One region of the Priestia sp. FSL P4-0332 genome, then DNA from elsewhere that is predicted to be linked to it. Evidence: a T-box and tRNA genes for the amino acid it is inferred to sense, from the RefSeq annotation. Region 1 holds a T-box; the other holds one or more tRNA genes.
What was found. The T-box of region 1 lies ahead of serS (serine--tRNA ligase). A T-box ahead of a tRNA ligase gene usually reads a tRNA of that ligase, here a tRNA-Ser.
Positions count from the first base shown of each region.

Region 2: it has a tRNA-Ser gene. The T-box ahead of serS (serine--tRNA ligase) is inferred to sense a tRNA for this amino acid. The anticodon was not compared.

Region 1 is NZ_JBBOUA010000001.1:16,789-26,190, reverse strand. It holds RNA gene ffs (signal recognition particle sRNA large type) at 1-255, opposite strand, end outside; gene tadA (tRNA adenosine(34) deaminase TadA) at 358-828, opposite strand; gene MKY06_RS00110 (isochorismatase family cysteine hydrolase) at 908-1,450, shown strand; gene MKY06_RS00105 (glycoside hydrolase family 18 protein) at 1,507-2,808, shown strand; gene MKY06_RS00100 (deoxynucleoside kinase) at 2,952-3,587, shown strand; gene MKY06_RS00095 (deoxynucleoside kinase) at 3,587-4,267, shown strand; tRNA gene MKY06_RS00090 (tRNA-Ser) at 4,388-4,480, opposite strand; gene serS (serine--tRNA ligase) at 4,592-5,869, opposite strand; T-box leader at 5,922-6,134, opposite strand; gene pdxT (pyridoxal 5'-phosphate synthase glutaminase subunit PdxT) at 6,192-6,779, opposite strand; gene pdxS (pyridoxal 5'-phosphate synthase lyase subunit PdxS) at 6,801-7,688, opposite strand; gene MKY06_RS00070 (serine hydrolase) at 7,879-9,234, opposite strand; gene guaB (IMP dehydrogenase) at 9,385-9,402, opposite strand, start outside.
Region 2 is NZ_JBBOUA010000001.1:4,386,645-4,396,046, forward strand. It holds gene MKY06_RS23010 (peptidoglycan D,D-transpeptidase FtsI family protein) at 1-1,626, opposite strand, end outside; gene MKY06_RS23015 (MFS transporter) at 1,788-3,065, opposite strand; gene sodA (superoxide dismutase SodA) at 3,195-3,803, opposite strand; tRNA gene MKY06_RS23025 (tRNA-Ser) at 4,001-4,093, opposite strand; tRNA gene MKY06_RS23030 (tRNA-Ile) at 4,105-4,181, opposite strand; tRNA gene MKY06_RS23035 (tRNA-Asn) at 4,185-4,259, opposite strand; tRNA gene MKY06_RS23040 (tRNA-Met) at 4,300-4,373, opposite strand; tRNA gene MKY06_RS23045 (tRNA-Asn) at 4,375-4,449, opposite strand; gene MKY06_RS23050 (DUF456 domain-containing protein) at 4,512-4,997, opposite strand; gene MKY06_RS23055 (DUF1189 domain-containing protein) at 5,345-6,136, shown strand; gene MKY06_RS23060 (MFS transporter) at 6,284-7,495, opposite strand; gene MKY06_RS23065 (hypothetical protein) at 7,572-7,904, shown strand; gene ispG (flavodoxin-dependent (E)-4-hydroxy-3-methylbut-2-enyl-diphosphate synthase) at 8,056-9,159, shown strand; gene MKY06_RS23075 (hypothetical protein) at 9,198-9,402, opposite strand, start outside.

The sequences.
Region 1 (9,402 bases):
TCCGTCGATTAGCCACCCCAGGCGTTACTTAAGCAGTTAGCTCGGTTCAGGCGACCCCATGGCACATGAGAGGTTCTGCTTACTGCTGCTTCCTTCCGGACCTGACAGGGTTCACAGATTCCCATTGCATAGGACCCAAACGTCAACACCACTTACTTAAGGCAGGCCCTAAGATGAGCTAACCTCAAGAAGGAATTCGGCCTCGCTAGAGCGGATTGCGAGTACAGGGCACCGCTACCTCCCCGCTTAGCACGGCAAAGTTGAAACCAATAGTTTGGGCATCAAGTTGATGCATTTACAAGTATACGTCTTTTCATTCAAAAATGCAACCGCTATAGAAAACTTACTTTTTTAGCGCTATTTTCCAGCCTTTTTTCGTTGACGCAACTCACGAAAAAAGGTCGTTAAGAGGCTCCCGCATTCTTCTTCTAGCATACCTCCTACTACTTGTGCTTGGTGATTAAACTTTTCAAACTCTAATAAGTTTAACAATGTTCCCGCGCAGCCACCTTTAGGATCATAAGCGCCAAACACAACTCTTTTCACTCTTGATAATACAATAGCACCTGCACACATCGGACATGGTTCTAAGGTGACATATAACGTAGCGTCTTCTAATCTCCATGTTCCTAGTTTCTTACATGCTTCATCAATTGCTAAAAGTTCCGCATGAGCAACTGATCGCTGTTCTGTTTCTCGTAAGTTATAAGCTGAAGCAACTACCTCGTCATTTTGAACAATAACTGCTCCAATGGGAACCTCTAATTTATCTTTGGCTTTTAATGCTTCATCAATTGCCAACCTCATATACTTTTCATCATTTAACACTTTTTATCCAACCTTACATATTATATTTTTTCTGAGTCAAACTATTTACTATGTACATCAGGAAAAGGAGAGACCTTATGTGAAGAACGCTAAAACTGCTTTAATTATTATTGATATGCTAAACGATTTTCAATTTAAAAACGGCAAAATACTTGCTGAAAAATCTTTAACAATTGCTCAAAACATTTCCAAATTAAAACAATATGCCTCGTCTCAACATATCCCTATCATTTATGTCAATGACCACTATAAGCTATGGCAAGCAAACTTAGAAACCATTTTAACACACTGCACAAATGAGATAAGCTCACCCATTCTACATCACATTTCACCACAAAACGCTGATTACTTTTTAATTAAACCAAAGCATTCTATCTTCTATGGGACAGCTTTAAATATTTTGCTATCACAGCTCGATGTGCATACACTTATTTTAACAGGAATTGCGGGAAATATATGCGTGCTTTTTTCAGCCAACGATGCTTATATGCGTGAGTATAACTTAATTGTGCCTGAAGATTGTATTGCTTCAAACGCAGATGAAGACAATACCTTTGCTTTGAGAATGATGCATAACGTATTAAATGCTCGTATTTGCAAACATACCGAGTTGATGAATTAAGTAAAAAGCCTTCTCATATGATGGAAGTAAGTCATATGAAATGGAGGCTTTTTATTATGCAAATTTACACTGTTAAAGCAGGTGACAGTATATATAGTATTGCAAAACAGTTCCGCATTGACGCAGGGAAAATTATAAGAGCAAATGAATTACCTAATCCAAATCAACTCGTCATCGGGCAATCTATGGTTATTCCAATCAACGGTACTTACTACACAGTAAAAGCTGGGGACACTATATGGAAGGTAGGAAGAAAATTAGGCGTTAGCTATCAGGCTATTGCCAATGCGAACAATGTTTCAGTTACAGCACCCTTAACACCTGGCCGCCGCATCTTAATTCCCCCTTCCCCCAACAAAAGAAACGGTGAGTTTTTAGGGTATGTTGAAACAAGCAATCGAAAAATCACTCCTCAAACAGAGAAAATGATTAATCAAAATGCAAAATACCTTACTTATCTCGGGCCAGCGAACTTCGAAGTGCAAAAAGACGGTTCTCTAAAGGCACCTCCACTTAACAATTTAGGTTCTATTGCTAAAGAAAATGACGTCATTTTCTTAATGGTATTGGCTAATATTGAAAACGGCGCATTCAGTGACGAAGTCGGCCGAGCAATTTTAAATAATAAAGACGTTCAAGATACGCTCTTAAATAATATTGTAAAAACAGCGAAAGAACAAAATTTCAGAGACATTCACTTTGACTTCGAATTTTTGCGTCCGGCAGATAAAGAAGCCTATATTGCATTTTTACAGAAAGCAAAAAAGCGTCTTCAAGATGAGCAACTTCTTATGTCTGTCGCTTTAGCTCCGAAGACAAGTCGAGATCAAAAAGGCAAATGGTATGAAGCACATGATTATAAAGCCATTGGAGAGATTGCTAACTTCGTTGTTCCGATGACATACGAATGGGGATATAGCGGTGGGCCTCCTATGGCCGTCTCTCCTATTGGTCCCGTACGTGATGTTTTAGAATATGCAGTATCTGAAATACCTAGTTCAAAAATTATCATGGGCCAAAACCTATACGGTTACGATTGGACACTTCCTTACAAACCAGGAGGAGAATATGCCAAAGCCATTAGTCCTCAACGAGCTATTGAGTTGGCAGCTCGCTATAAAGTAGCTATTCAATACGACAATAAAGCACAAGCTCCTTTCTTCCGGTATAAAGATGAACAGCAGCGCACCCACGAAGTATGGTTTGAAGACGCTAGGTCTATTCAGGCCAAGTTTGATTTAATCAAAGAATTAAAACTTAGAGGAATGGCTTACTGGAAACTAGGCTTAGATTTCCCGCAAAACTGGCTCTTGATTGAAGACAACTTCAAAATTACAAAAAGAGTGACACAGCCATAAATAGGGAAAGCTTACTGTTAACAGTAGGCTTTTTGTTATTCTTCTTACTGAAAGAAATTTCTTTTCCCCTTATTCTCCTTCTCTATGTTAAAATATTTTTTGTCTGTTTTTTTTGAACGAGTGGTCATGAAGGAGGCAAATGAATGCAAGGCACACCTTTTATTTCAGTAGAAGGACCCATCGGTGTCGGAAAAACCTCTCTAGCTAAAGAGATTGCACAAGCATTTCAATTCGAAATTTTAAAAGAAATCGTAGATGAAAATCCATTTCTCGGGAAATTTTATGAAAATATCAACGAGTGGAGTTTTCAAACCGAAATGTTTTTTCTATGTAATCGATATAAGCAGTTGGAGGATATTCAAAAAGGGTTCTTATCTTATAAAAAACCTGTTGTAGCAGATTATCATATTATGAAAAACATGATTTTTGCTGAGCAAACGTTAAAAGATGAACAGTATAAAAAATATGTACAAATCTTCCACATCTTAACGGCTGATATGCCAGCTCCGAACATTATTATTTATTTAAATGCCAGTTTAGATACCTTGTTAAAGCGTATTAAAATGCGCGGAAGAGAAATTGAACGAAACATCGATCCTCACTACCTTGCGAGGCTAAGTGATGATTATGAAAAAGCTATGACGGCGTTTGAACAAAATAACCCTGATGTAACCATTTTACGTTATGACGGTGATGAAATAGATTTTGTACAAAATAAACAACACTTAAATAGAATCTTATCAGAGGTTCAAGAGAGTATGTTAAAAAGGAGTATGTAATGGTAAACTTACGATCGAAATACAACATTCCTAATGATGCTGTGTTGACGATAGCGGGCACAGTTGGAGTTGGGAAATCTACAATGACTCAATCATTGGCTGATGCTCTCCAATTTCGCACATCGTTTGAAAAAGTAGATTCCAACCCTTACCTGGACAAATTTTATGGGGATTTTGAACGTTGGAGCTTCCACCTACAAGTATATTTTCTAGCGGAACGCTTTAAAGAACAAAAGAAAATTTTCGAGTATGGCGGCGGCTTCATCCAAGACAGATCCATTTACGAAGATACCGGTATTTTTGCTAAGATGCATTTTGAAAAAGGAACGATGTCTAAAGTAGACTATGAAACATATACAAGCTTGTTCGATGCAATGGTTATGACTCCATATTTCCCTCATCCGGATCTGCTCATTTATTTGGAAGGCAGCTTCGAAGATATTGTAGATCGCATTCAAGAAAGAGGGCGACCAATGGAACAACAAACGCCTCTTGATTATTGGAAAGAGATGCACGCCCGATACGAAGACTGGATTAATAACTTTACGGCTTGTCCTATTCTTCGTTTAGATATTAGAGAATACGACCTTATCAAGGATCCTGATTCAATTGAATCAATTGTTGAAAAAGTGGCTCGCTTTTTACAACATAATGAAAAGCTAAAACGTCGTCATCTATAAAAAAATGCCGCTTTAATAGATAAAGCGGCATTTTTAACAAATAAAAAACCGTTACTTATAAGTAACGGTTTTCCAATCTCCAATTTATCGCGCTATGTTAATTGCATTATAAGTCAAATATGGCGGAGGAAGAGGGATTCGAACCCCCGCGGGCTTTAACACCCCTGTCGGTTTTCAAGACCGATCCCTTCAGCCGGACTTGGGTATTCCTCCGTATCGACAAGTATTAATTTATCATATACAAATAATGAAGTCAACTCTTTTATTGATTTTTTTAAAAAAGATGTTCATTAAGAATTAATTCTTAATGAACATCTTCTACTTTTATTTAGAAATAAATTCTTTATTTCCCATATATGGACGCAGCACTTCTGGAATTTGAATTGATCCATCTTCCTGCTGGTAGTTTTCTAAAATTGCAGCTACCGTACGGCCAATTGCTAAGCCAGAACCGTTTAGTGTATGAACATGCTCTGGTTTTGCTTTTGTATCACGGCGGAAGCGAATATTAGCACGGCGAGCTTGGAAGCTCTCAAAGTTTGAACATGAAGAAATTTCACGATACGTTTCATAACTTGGAATCCAAACTTCAATATCATACTTTTTGGCTGCTGTGAAACCTAAGTCAGCTGTACACATGCTTAGAACTCGGTAAGGTAAACCTAATAGTTGAAGAACCTTTTCAGCATGGCCCGTTAATTTTTCTAATTCATCATAAGAATCTTCTGGCTTAACAAAGCGAACAAGTTCTACTTTATTAAACTGATGCTGACGAATAAGACCACGTGTATCTCTTCCTGCAGAGCCTGCTTCTGAGCGGAAGCAAGCACTATACGCTGTATAAGCAATTGGAAGCTGATCTCCGCTTAAAATTTCATCACGATGTAAATTTGTAACTGGTACTTCAGCTGTAGGAATTAAGAAATAATCTTCTTCTTTAATCTTGAATGCATCTTCTTCAAATTTAGGAAGCTGCCCTGTTCCTGTCATGCTTGTGCGATTCACCATATATGGAGGAAGGATTTCTTCATAACCATGCTCATCCATATGTAAATCCATCATAAAGTTAATAAGAGCACGTTCTAATCTTGCACCTAACCCTTTATAAAATACAAAGCGGCTTCCCGTTACTTTCGAAGCTCTTTCAAAATCTAAAATATTTAAATCTGTTCCTAAATCCCAATGCGGTTTTGGTTCAAAATCAAATTGTTTAATTTCTCCCCATTTGCGAACTTCTACGTTATCATCTTCAGTTTCACCTACAGGCGTACTTTCATGTGGAACGTTAGGAATTGAAAGCAGCAATAGTTCTAATTCTTCTTCAACGCTGCGAAGCTCTTCATCCAATTGCTTTACGCGATCTCCTACTTCACGCATTTCAACGATTAAATGATCAGCATCTTGTTTTTCACGCTTCAATTGTGCAATTTGCTGTGATACTTCATTTCGCTTGCTTTTTAACTCTTCTGTTTGAGCAATTAGCTCACGGCGTTTTGCATCTAACTCTTCAAAGCGACCTAAGTCCGTTAAGTCCTCACCACGAAACTTGAGCTTTTCTTTTACTTCATTAAAATTAGCACGTAAAAATTTTAAATCTAACATACTTAGTACCTCCTTTAGTATAAAAGGGCAAAATAAAAACTCTCATCCCCATGAAAGGGACGAGAGTTTACCCGCGTTGCCACCCTAATTGAAAGCTAAAATAAGCCTTCCTCTTAAACCAGATAACGGATGAACCGAAACTGCCTACTACTTTTTCGACAGCTTGCTCCAGGACGGATTCATAAGAATTGATTATCGATTCACACCAGCCATCGACTCTCTTGAAATCAAAAATCTTATTACTATTTCCTATCAACGCTTTATACCAATATCATTTTTATTAATCATAATGTACTACAAGTCTTTACAAGATGCAATTCATTTATACAGGTTTTTTTGAAGCTTCTTCAACCATTGCTACAAAATACTGTGCCATGCGAGCATCATCTGTCAATTCTGGATGAAACGAACATCCCAAGAATTGACCTTGTCTTGCCGCAACAATTCGGTCGTTATGCATTGCTAAGACTTCAACGTTTTCTCCTACTTCTACAATATGCGGAGCGCGGATAAATACGCCTATAAAACCTTCACCGATATCTTTAATATTTAGGGCAGCTTCAAAGCTATCCCGTTGACGCCCAAACGAGTTGCGAGCTACCGTAATATCCATAACACCTAAATGGGGCTCTTCACGGTCAACGACTTGTCCTGCGAGTAAAATTAAACCCGCACACGTACCAAATACCGGTTTACCTGCTTGTGCAAACTGGCGAAGAGGTTCCATGAAGTCATATTTGTCGATCAGACGACGCATTGCTGTGCTTTCGCCGCCCGGTAGGATTAAACCATCTATTTCGTTTAGCTGTTCAACTTTTTTTATGATAATGGCTTCAGCGCCTGCTGCTTCTAATGCTTGTGCATGCTCGCGAAAGGCACCTTGTAATCCTAACACGCCTACTTTTACCATTTTGTCAAAACTCCCTTTAAATTACCATCCACGCTCTTGCATGCGGTTTTCTGGTAATAATGATGAAATTTCAATCCCTTTCATTGCACTTCCTAACCCTTTTGATAAGTTTGCAATAAGCTCATAGTCCTGATAATGTGTTGTTGCTTCCACGATTGCTCGCGCAAATTTTTCAGGGTTGTCTGATTTGAAGATTCCTGATCCAACGAACACGCCGTCTGCTCCAAGCTGCATCATTAACGCTGCGTCTGCGGGTGTTGCTACGCCGCCTGCTGCAAAGTTTACAACCGGTAAACGGCCTTCACGTTTAATTTGCAGTAATAGCTCATAAGGCGCACCTAATAGTTTAGCTTCTGTCATTAACTCGTCTTCGTCCATGCCCACAACTTTACGTACTTGAGCGTTTACTTGACGCATATGACGTACTGCTTCCACGATGTTTCCTGTCCCTGGTTCGCCCTTTGTACGAAGCATTGCAGCTCCTTCAGCAATACGACGAGATGCTTCGCCAAGATCACGGCAACCGCACACAAATGGAACCGTAAATGTATTTTTATTCAAATGAAACTCCTCATCAGCTGGAGTCAACACTTCACTTTCATCGATGTAGTCTACACCCATCGCTTCTAGCACGCGTGCTTCAACAATATGGCCAATACGAGCTTTTGCCATAACTGGAATGGACACAGCATTCATCACTTCTTCAACAATTGTTGGGTCTGCCATACGAGACACGCCGCCTGCTGCACGGATATCAGCTGGAACACGCTCTAATGCCATAACAGCAACAGCGCCTGCTGCTTCTGCAATTTTTGCTTGCTCTGCATTGATAACGTCCATGATAACGCCACCTTTTTGCATTTCCGCCATTCCTCGTTTTACACGATCAGTACCTGTAATGTTATTCATGTTTGTCTTCCTCCTGTATCAAGTGTTTCACAATAATTTTTAGTGTATATACAAAATTCAAAACTTAGTGTCTATTTTACCGCATTTTTCGGAAAATTCCTATCTAATTTATAGATTATATACAAACAAATCTAAAAATAAAAAGAAGAGATACTCTCTTGTAGTATCTCTTCTTTCTCTTGAGTTATCATTAAAACCAGTTATTCACTGTATTTGCAGCATTCATCCAAATATCACTGAAGAAGTTGCCAATACTGCGGATAGCGAGAGAGAACCATCCAGCTTTTTCAACAGATTCGTTTGTCACAACCGGCGTCATGCTATCTGTAGTTTGACCTCCTACATAGCCTAAATCTTTAAGATTGCTGTTTGTTGCACTCACATAAGCAACTGTTTCTCCTTTTTTAATAGGAGCAACAACTTTTTGATCGTTCATAACTTTATCGTTTAACTTAAAGTTGATTTTAGTATGATCTTTTTGACCTTTTTCGGTAATAATCTTTACCGAATTCTTTGGAGAAACGGAAGCTTCTTTTGATTTTCCTTTAGCAACATCAATTGTTTCATGCCCTTTAATCTCGCCGTTAGCAGGCACTACTTCTTTTAACTGAAAATGACTAAAAGCATAATCCAATATCTTTTTCGTTTGGGAAAAACGAGCAGCTTCCGTAGACTTGCCGTTTTCCTTAGCATTCATTACAACTGTTATGTATCTTACCCCATTACGCTCTGCAGTCCCAGTGAAACATTGACCTGCAAAATCTGTATGGCCAGTTTTTAAACCGTCTACGCCGCTGTAGGCAGCTGAAAAACCTGGGAGCATCTTATTCCAATTGTTCATTTTTGTTTCGCCTTGTTGCCCTTGTCTAAACATCTTAGAAGGAGTTTTAGCTACTTCCAAAGATTCTGGATAATCATGAATTAAGTGATAAGCAAGGGTAGCAACTGCCCGAGCCGATAGAAGGTTCTCATCTTCTTCCTTCGTTCCTTTTGGATACATTCCTTTTAGCAAAGAATTAGAAAGACCTGTGGAATTGACAAATTTTGATTCACCCATATTTAATCTTTTTGCCGTTTCGTTCATTAACTTAATAAAGTTTTCTTCGGAACTGCTGACAGCTTCAGCTAAAGCAATCGCAGCTCCATTAGCTGAGTAAATAGCCATGGCATCATATAATTCTTTCACCGTGTATTTTTGGTTTTCAATTAACGGTACATTCGATAATCCATAATCCTGAGAAATTTTAGCTGCATATTTACTAACTGGCACACGTTGATCCCAAGATAATTTCTTATCTTTTATGGATTCTAATACTAGGTATTCCGTCATCATTTTTGTCATGCTTGCAATACCTAATAAAGCATCCGTATTTTTCCCGTATAATACTTTCCCCGTACTTGCCTCTACTAAGATCGCTGCATCTGCTTCAACGCCAATATCATCTGTTTTAGGAGCAGCTGATGCTTGTGTAGAGACAAAAAATACGCTGGCCATTAACATAACAGCAATGACACAAATTAATTGTTTCTGTACTGCGTTTCTCACTCTATACCCTCCAAACGTAAACTCACATAAATGTAATTTTATCATACTAAAATTTAAAAAAATAGATAAAGAAGTACTGTTACATTCGTGATCAATGACATAAAAAACACGTTTCCCTAATAGGGAAACGTGTTTTTTAAACATTCATGATTATCTCATAGAATAGTT
Region 2 (9,402 bases), 4.4 Mb from region 1:
GTACGTATCATACTGACCAATTCCTAAATCAAGCGCCGTACCTGGAACATCGCTTCCACCTTGGACACCTGTTGATTCGTTATCAAGGTCTATGCCTGTTGATACGCCTAAGCCGAACTGACTGTAGTAAGAACGCAGTTCGCTGAATGTATCAGGTTTAATCGGTAAAGTCATGTTTTTATGATACTGTAACCCAGCCATAGCCATTACCGTTTTAAACATAAATACGTTGGATGAATATTTTAACGCAGATGAATACGTTAAGGGTCCTAGCCCTTCAGCCTCAGCTGATTTTTTAACCGGTGTTCCTTTAATTTTTAACGGTTCATCAACGAACACTGTGTTTGGCTTAATAGCTCCTGAATCTAAGCCGGCTAAAACCGTTGCTCCTTTTACAACAGAGCCCATTGTATAAGATGTTGAAATATTTCCCAATGAAAAATCTTCTATTTTAGGCGCTCCAGTCTTCTTATCAATGGTGTATTTTTTACCTGCCATTGTTAAAATTTCTCCTGTGTGAGGATCCATCATAATAACAAAAGCACGGTCTAAAAATTGCGTTCCTTTCATTTGCTTTTTAGCTAAAAGCTGGTCCGTAATTTGTTTTTCTACTGCTTTTTGAAGCTCCATATCAATAGTTAAAACCAAATCACTGCCGCGTTCACCTTTAGACACTTGAATTGTATCAAGGAGATTTCCTTTTTTATCTGTTACATATTGAACTTTTTCTTTTTGACCGCTGAGCTGGGCTTCGTATTGCTTCTCTAAATAGCTCGTCCCAACTTGGTCATTTCGGCTATAGCCTCTTGACAAGTAATACTGTACTTTATCTTTGGGCAGTCCTTCGTTGGCAGATGATACATTTCCAAGCAAAGTACGGAGAGTACTGTTTTCTGGGTATGAGCGATCCCAATACGTTGTTGTATCAACACCTGGAAGTTCATCTAAGTGCTCACTTACAACGGCATACTCTTCATTTGTCACACCGCTCTTAACAATTTGCGGGGTGTTAGAGTAACCTGCCTCCATTTGGCGCTTAATAGCGAGAACTTCTAAATCACTCTTTAGACTTTCTAAATCTTTTTTAGAGATGCGGTCTAACTGATGTTGATACAGTTCGTCATCAGTCATTTCACCATCTTGAACTTTTTTGCGATCAGCTTGCGTAATTTTCTGTTCCGCTTCTTTAGGGTGAAGCATAATCCAATAATCCTTCATATCGCGTTCTGTAATTTTTACCACATTTTTAGCATCTTTATTCTTTTTATTTTCTGGAATATCAATCACATTTGTGGTGTAAGGAACATCGATCATAGTGGCTAACTTTTTAGCGATGCGCAGCCTTTCTTCAGCTGTATTTCCTTGAAAACGAGTATATGTAATCGTATTTAAAGAGGTATTATCTACAATTACGCGGTTATAACGATCGTACATTTTCCCTCGAGGAACAGGCGTACTGACCGTAACGTCCTGTGTTTTTTCGACTTCTCGTTCGTAATTCTCACCGTACACAATTTGAACAAGTCCCAACCGCAAAATTAATACGGAAAATAGGGCAAATACGGTCAAGAAAAGTAAGTTCACACGAAAAGGCACGTGACTTTTTCTTCTTTTTTTCTTTTTCATACCAACACCTACACTTTATAAAACATATATACCATAACACCATAAAATCAGACATTTAGCAAATAAATAGACACCTGGCAGGTGCCTATTTACACAACGTATTTATTCTAAAAGAAAAGCGAAGCATTTTCCATAGTACAAATGAAGGAGCTGACAACACTCTAAGCTGGAGACTCTCCGTCTCCTTCATTTAATACCGGAGGAGTAACAGTCGTTTCTTTTTTGTGCAGAGGCTGTGAGATATGTCTCACACAAAAATAAATGATCGTATGCCCTGCTCCAACAATAGCTAATAAAATGGGAATACTTTTTGCTTCATCAAAAATTAGTACAGCTATTAAAAATAAAGATATGGAAACGACGCGCCCGATATTCAGAAATACTTCTCTGACAACAATGTATTCAATTCTTTTTGAAACAACGTCTTTTGCTCGTCCAATCACATCGTACGTTAGAGAAATGAATGGAACCAACAAAATAGGATAGGCAATGGCAATACAAACAGCATATATAATTAACTTTGGATACGATAAGTTAAAGATAAGCAAAAAGACTGCTCCATAGAGAAGGAGGCCTCCTGTGAAGATAAACCGAAGGCGATTTTTTTGCTTAATAAACCTTGAGGCAACATAGTATCCTACAAACGCAACCGCTGAATTCACCAGTCCATATGTTCCTAAAGCTAATTCACTTCCCGTCGTAATAAATACCATGACGGATACAACAAAAATGAACGTACCTTCACGCAACCCTTGAAAGAAATGAGCCTGCAATATTCGATTCCAGTCTTTATTGACTTTTCGTTCAGCCCATACTTCTTTAAATTTGTATACTCCTTCCGCTGCGCGTCTTGTAATAAAAAAACTAAGCACAACGGCACCGATAAACAATAGCAGCGATACACCAAACACAATTTTATACCCAAGTGATTCATACAAAGCGGAAATAACAAAGCCCGCTCCTAAAGGACCAATCATCCCTGCAAAAGAGTTTAAGATCCCTAAAAATCCGTTGAAAAAGTCTCTTGTATCAGGTTCTGTAATTTCAAAAGTTAGCACATTAAAAGCTAGCCAATAAAAGCCGTATCCTATACCCAGCAGTCCACCAAGCAATACTAAATACTCGGCTGCGTTAGCTCCACTGACTAATACAGCGATATAAAAAACAGCTAAAAAAGATACACCTAACCTTAAAACCACAACCCGGTCAATTCGTTTGGCCCATTTACCTGCTAAAATAAACGTAAGCGGCTGAAGCACCACTACCGCTAAATTATAAATAGCGAGATCCGAAAATTCGCCTGATTGTTTCCACAGATAAATGTTAACAAACGAATTGGAAATTGAAATAGCCAAGGCATAAAGACCGCCTATAATTAAAAGCAAAAGTAAATCTTTACTAACTTCTACATCTCCAACTACTTTTTTTAATAAAGGCATATCAAAAAACTCCTTTTCTCTTCTACACCTAGTGTGTGAAAAAGAAAAGGAGATATGTAAAAGAATTGGAAAACAAAAAAGCCAGTAAAGGTAATAATTACTTTACTGGCTCTTAAATACGTCTTCAGCTTATTTTGCAGCGTCGTAACGCTTAGCAACTTCGTCCCATTTTACAACATTAAAGAATGCTGAAATGTAATCTGGACGGCGGTTTTGGTAATTTAAGTAGTAAGCGTGCTCCCAAACGTCTAGACCAAGAATTGGCGTTTTGCCTTCCATTAATGGGCTATCTTGGTTTGGTGTGCTTGTTACTTCTAATTCGCCGTTGTTTACAACTAACCAAGCCCAGCCAGAACCGAAGCGAGTTTTAGCTGCATTTGCAAATTCTTCTTTGAATTGATCAAAGCTGCCGAATTTGCTAGCGATAGCGTCTGCTAATTCACCAGTTGGAGCACCGCCGCCGTTAGGGCAAAGGATTGTCCAAAATAATGAGTGGTTCGCATGACCGCCACCGTTATTGCGTACTGCTGTACGGATATCTTCAGGAACAGCATCTAAGTTTGAAATTAACTCTTCAATACTTTTGCTTTCTAAATCCGCTTTGCCTTCAACAGCAGCGTTTAGATTTGTAACATATGTGTTGTGATGTTTTGTGTGGTGAATATTCATTGTTTCTTTGTCGATATGTGGTTCCAGTGCATCGTATGCATAAGGTAGTTCTGGTAATTTGTAAGCCATGAATAATTCCTCCTTCAAAATATGTAAGCATTTTGGCGCAAAAGCACCATATACGTTTAGATTAGCAAATTTACCCTACTGTTTCAAATAAAAAGTTCCTAATCCATGATTTATATTTACCTAATTCCCATTCGCTATTCTTTTAAACATAAAAAAAGCTTCTTTTTCTCAAAAGAAGCTTTGAATAGACAATAGTATGGCGGAGGAAGAGGGATTCGAACCCCCGCGGGCTTTAACACCCCTGTCGGTTTTCAAGACCGATCCCTTCAGCCGGACTTGGGTATTCCTCCAACCCTATAAATGGTGGACCCTGCAGGACTCGAACCTGCGACCGGACGGTTATGAGCCGTCTGCTCTAACCAGCTGAGCTAAGGGTCCACATGGCTCCACAGGTAGGACTCGAACCTACGACCGATCGGTTAACAGCCGATAGCTCTACCACTGAGCTACTGTGGAACAATATGAATTATGTATGTCACAAACGCAAATTGGAAAATAGCGGCGGAGGGGATCGAACCCCCGACCTCACGGGTATGAACCGTACGCTCTAGCCAGCTGAGCTACACCGCCATGGCTCCACAGGTAGGACTCGAACCTACGACCGATCGGTTAACAGCCGATAGCTCTACCACTGAGCTACTGTGGAACAATATAACATTTACTAGCGACATTAAAAATTTAACATGTTTCTAGCCTAAAGTCAATATATTATTTTAAAACAGCGTATAAAAAATAGGCAATCATCAGCAGTTGAATAAATCCTTTTGAAATAGCGCCACTAAAAAAGCCAATAACCGAACCTACTCCAATTTTTACTGCGTTGCTAATTGTGGTCCGATGAACAATCAGTTCTCCTACAATCGCTCCGATAAACGGCCCTAAAATAATTCCAAATCCCGGAATGACAAACGGACCCACAAGTAGCCCAACTGTACTTCCCCAAACACCTGCTTTAGTGCCTCCGAATTTTTTCACACCAATAATATTAGCTATATAGTCTGCTAAAAAAAGTGCGACAACTAACAATCCTTGTATCACCCAAAATAACCAGCTATAGGAGCTAAAATCATAAAATAAACCGTATATAACAAATCCTAGAGCTACAAATAGCACGCTTGGGATGATAGGATAAACCAACCCAACAAACGATACAACAAAGCTAATGATAATTAATGCCCAACATAAAATAGCCATGCCCGCACCTATCCTTTTTATTATTACTATTTATCATACAATAATCACTCCTATAAAGAAAGACCTTGCACGACGAGTCCTTCCTTTATTTTACTTTCGAATACCTCTTCAAATAATGATTTTCGAGTGTACCTCTGCAATATTAACAGCACGGTCCTCAAGCTGCCCGTAATATCCTCAAAAACAATGACGGCAAAACCTGTACATATACGCATAAGATGTGCTTGTGACAAAACGCTCCACCGCATCATTGTAATTGGTAACGGTTTCTAAAATCTATTGTAAACCTTAAATTTTCGCTATAAAATAAGGTATAATCAGAATCTTCAATAAGAGGAGGCTTTACAATGAGCATGCTGAAAAAGATGGCATGGAGTTTTACTTCCTTCAAAAAAATAAGGTCGCTTCGCTTTGAGCATACGAATAAAACAATTGGCTTTGTGCTGTTTTTAACATTTATTTCTTTGCTGCCTACATTTTTCTTTATGACTTTGACGATTGTAAACGGCTATCATATCGCTACTACAGATCTTCCGAAATCTGTTCCTTCTTTTTCTATTTCAAACTCACAGCTTACGTCAAGTCAACCTTTCACAAAAAAAGCAAACGGTACCGCTTTTATCTTAAACCCCTCACAGTCTATTGAACGGTTTCATTCCCCTGCTCATGCAATTGGTTTTTTAAAGGATGGAATTTACATCACGACTAATTCACAAACACAAACGTATTCATATGAGTTGCTAAACTGGCATCATAAAGATAAAAATGAACTGCTAAACTTGCTTCACGAACAAAAATTTTCTTTATACATACTTGTCCCTATCGCTATGCTTTTACTGTACGTATTAACATCTGGACTAAACTTCCTTTCTATTACCTGCCTTGCTTATCTTGGAAAACTGATTGGACTCATTACTAAAAAGCAGCTTCCTTTCAAGCAGCTATGGGCACTGAGCGCTTATAGTACGGTAGCCTTCACGCTGCTTTATACGCTTTTTGAAGCTTTTTCTTTGTCTCTAGCACTACATAGCTCTCTTTACTGGATAGGAACATTCTTCATTTACTTGTTGCTCGTCACAAGGGTTCCTATAAGAAAAAAGGTAAAACCTAATAAAGATGCTGGGACAAACATATTTTAGTTGAAGGAAAATCCAAACGAGGAATCTAGATTCTTGATAGAGAATCCAACTCGTTCGGATTTTTTTATTGATATGGTGAACGCAGGTTTCATGTATGCGGCTGCTTCTAGGTGGTGATTGGAGTGATTTAGTTAAGTCTCAGCCTCTTTATTTCGGTACAACTTTTCTTCTTCCCATTGCAGAAGAAAGAATTTTCAACTGATACAAAACCCACAAACCTCCTGCTGTGAGCAGAATAAAGCTATAAACAAACATCAGCCTTTCAGCATGCATCCACACTTCAAAAACAACAGGTCCCAACGCTACTCCTAAAAATCTCACCGTTCCATAAATGGATACAATAAACCCTCTTTCTTCGTCTGAAGCCGCTGAAGTAATCATCATATTAATACACGGAAGAACAAATCCTAAGCCGCCAAAGGCGACTGTCAAACAAAACATCAGCACAGGAAGCGTATAAATAATCGTTAATACTCCAAACATTAGGAATAAAAGAGTTATCCCTACTATCATTAATTTTTTCATGAGCTCTAGATCTGTTTTGATGCGTTGACCGGTCCAGTAAGAAACGAGCGTCATCGCACCAAGAGGAAATAAAAAAGCGGTTCCTTTAAAAAAACCGTCTATATGATACGTTTCCTCTATTAGAAAAGATAAGTAATATAAAATGCCAAATAATAAAAACAACCCTAATCCCCCGACAAAGAATAAAGGAAAAAGCGATTTTCTTTTATCATAGACAATCCCAATAGCTTTCTTTAAATATTCTTGAACAGATACTGAATCCGAACCTGTTTTCCCTTCTCTCACATACATCACTATACCTACTAAAGCAGCACCTGCAGCTAAAGGATAGACAAAAAACGCGGCATACCATACGACGAGTGCTGCCGATGCTCCAATTATCGGTGCAACCACTTTTCCAACTCCGTTATACACTTCTAAAATCCCGAGGACTTTTGCTCTTTTTTCCCCTGTAAATACATCTCCAGTTAATGCCATTGCCAACGTTGTAGTACCTGCAGCTCCAATCCCTTGAATGACTCTGCCTGCCATCAACACAGCAAAGCTTCCAGAAGAGAATGAAGCACTACTAGCAGCGATGATACTACCTATTATCATCATGACGAGTGAATATATGATTAACTTTTTACGCCCATACCGGTCTGATAAAATCCCTACAGCAGGGATACACAATGCGGCTGGAATCGAAAATGCACTCAGTATCAAACTGGTTTGAACTCCGCTTAAATGAAGTGACTTTTGAATGCTTGGCAGCAGAGGAATGAGCATGGAATTTCCCAGCACCATGATTAAAGGCAATAAGCCTAATGAAACAATCATTAATTTTTCTTTCAATTTTCGTTCTCCAATCATATTTAAGTAAGACAAGCATAGGCTTTACACATAAGCAAAAGAATGAAGGAGGAGCATAATGAAAAAGCTATGTGCATTAGCCGCTTTCGCTTTTATCGGATATATTTGTCACTACGACATTAAATACGGGACCATTCCCACTGCTACTGAAGCAGTTCAAGTCAGCAAAGCGCAGCCTGCAGAAACAAAAGCCGCCAGCTCTTCTTCCACCTATACAAAAATAAAAATTAAGCCAGGCGATACAGTTTTGTCCGTCATTGAGGAGCTTACAAAAAAATCGATACCGGTTTCTATGAACCAAATGATTACAGACTTCAAAAAGTTAAATAACGGTACAGCGCCTGAGGATATTCAAATTGGAAAAACGTATAAGTTCCCTATTTACAAGTAATGACAGCATTCTTCTTGTCAAGATGGGATAGTCATTGTTAAAATAGCTAAGGTAGTACTTTCTACTAGTTATTTTGTTCATAAAGAGTTATTCTATTAATGAATTCAAATTCTTGATTTCATTTTGAAGGAGAGATTATCACGTGAGTGAAATTATACATCGTACAAAAACACGCCCGGTTAAAGTTGGAGATTTAACAATCGGAGGCAGCAACGAGTTAGTTATTCAAAGTATGACAACCACTAAGACACATGATGTTGAAGCAACGGTTGCAGAAATTAAACGTTTAGAAGAAGCAGGATGCCAAGTTGTTCGTGTTGCTTGTCCAGACGAGCGCGCAGCAGATGCAATCCCTGAAATTAAAAAACGCATTAACATTCCATTAGTTGTGGATATTCATTTTGACTACCGCTTAGCATTAAAAGCAATTGAAGGCGGAGCGGATAAAATCCGTATCAACCCTGGTAATATAGGTCGCCGTGAAAAAGTGGAAGCTGTTGTAAATGCTGCAAAAGCTAAAAATATTCCAATTCGTATTGGAGTTAACGCTGGTTCACTTGAAAAACGTATTTTAGATAAATACGGCTATCCGACAGCAGATGGCATGGTAGAAAGTGCACTTCATCACATTAAAATTTTAGAAGACCTTGATTTCCATGACATCATCGTGTCAATGAAAGCATCGGATGTTAACTTGGCAATTGAAGCTTATGAAAAAGCTGCTCAAGCATTTGACTACCCTCTTCACTTAGGAATTACAGAATCAGGTACATTATTTGCAGGAACTGTAAAAAGTGCAGCAGGTCTTGGCGCTATTTTATCTAAAGGAATCGGAAATACATTACGTATTTCTTTAAGTGCGGATCCTGTAGAAGAAGTAAAAGTTGCGCGCGAATTGCTAAAATCATTCGGTTTAGCTTCCAATGCTGCAACTCTTATTTCTTGCCCAACTTGCGGACGTATTGAAATTGATTTAATTAGCATTGCTAATGAAGTTGAAGAGTATATTTCAACTGTAAAAGCACCGATTAAAGTAGCAGTACTTGGCTGCGCTGTAAACGGTCCTGGTGAAGCTCGTGAAGCTGATATCGGGATTGCAGGAGCACGCGGTGAAGGTCTACTATTCCGCAAAGGCGAAATCGTACGCAAAGTTCCTGAAGAAACAATGGTTGAGGAACTTAAAAAAGAAATTGATAAAATTGCTGCTGAATATCACGCAAAGCAAGAAGCTGAAAAAGCTGCAGCTAAATCATAACCCAAAAAAAGCGAGGCGCATATGCGCCTCGCTTTTTTTTATGAAAAGAACGGTAATATAAACGTACCGACAATAATCGATACAACTCCGATCCCTATTGCCCATGCTCCTAGCGTAAGTGCTCCTTTTCTGCGTGCGATAAACCCTAGAATAATCCCAGCGGCACCAAGAATAATTGGTAAAAAGAATAGTGAAAGAATCGAAAGCACGAGTGCGAAACGACCGTATCCCGTTCCTTCTCCT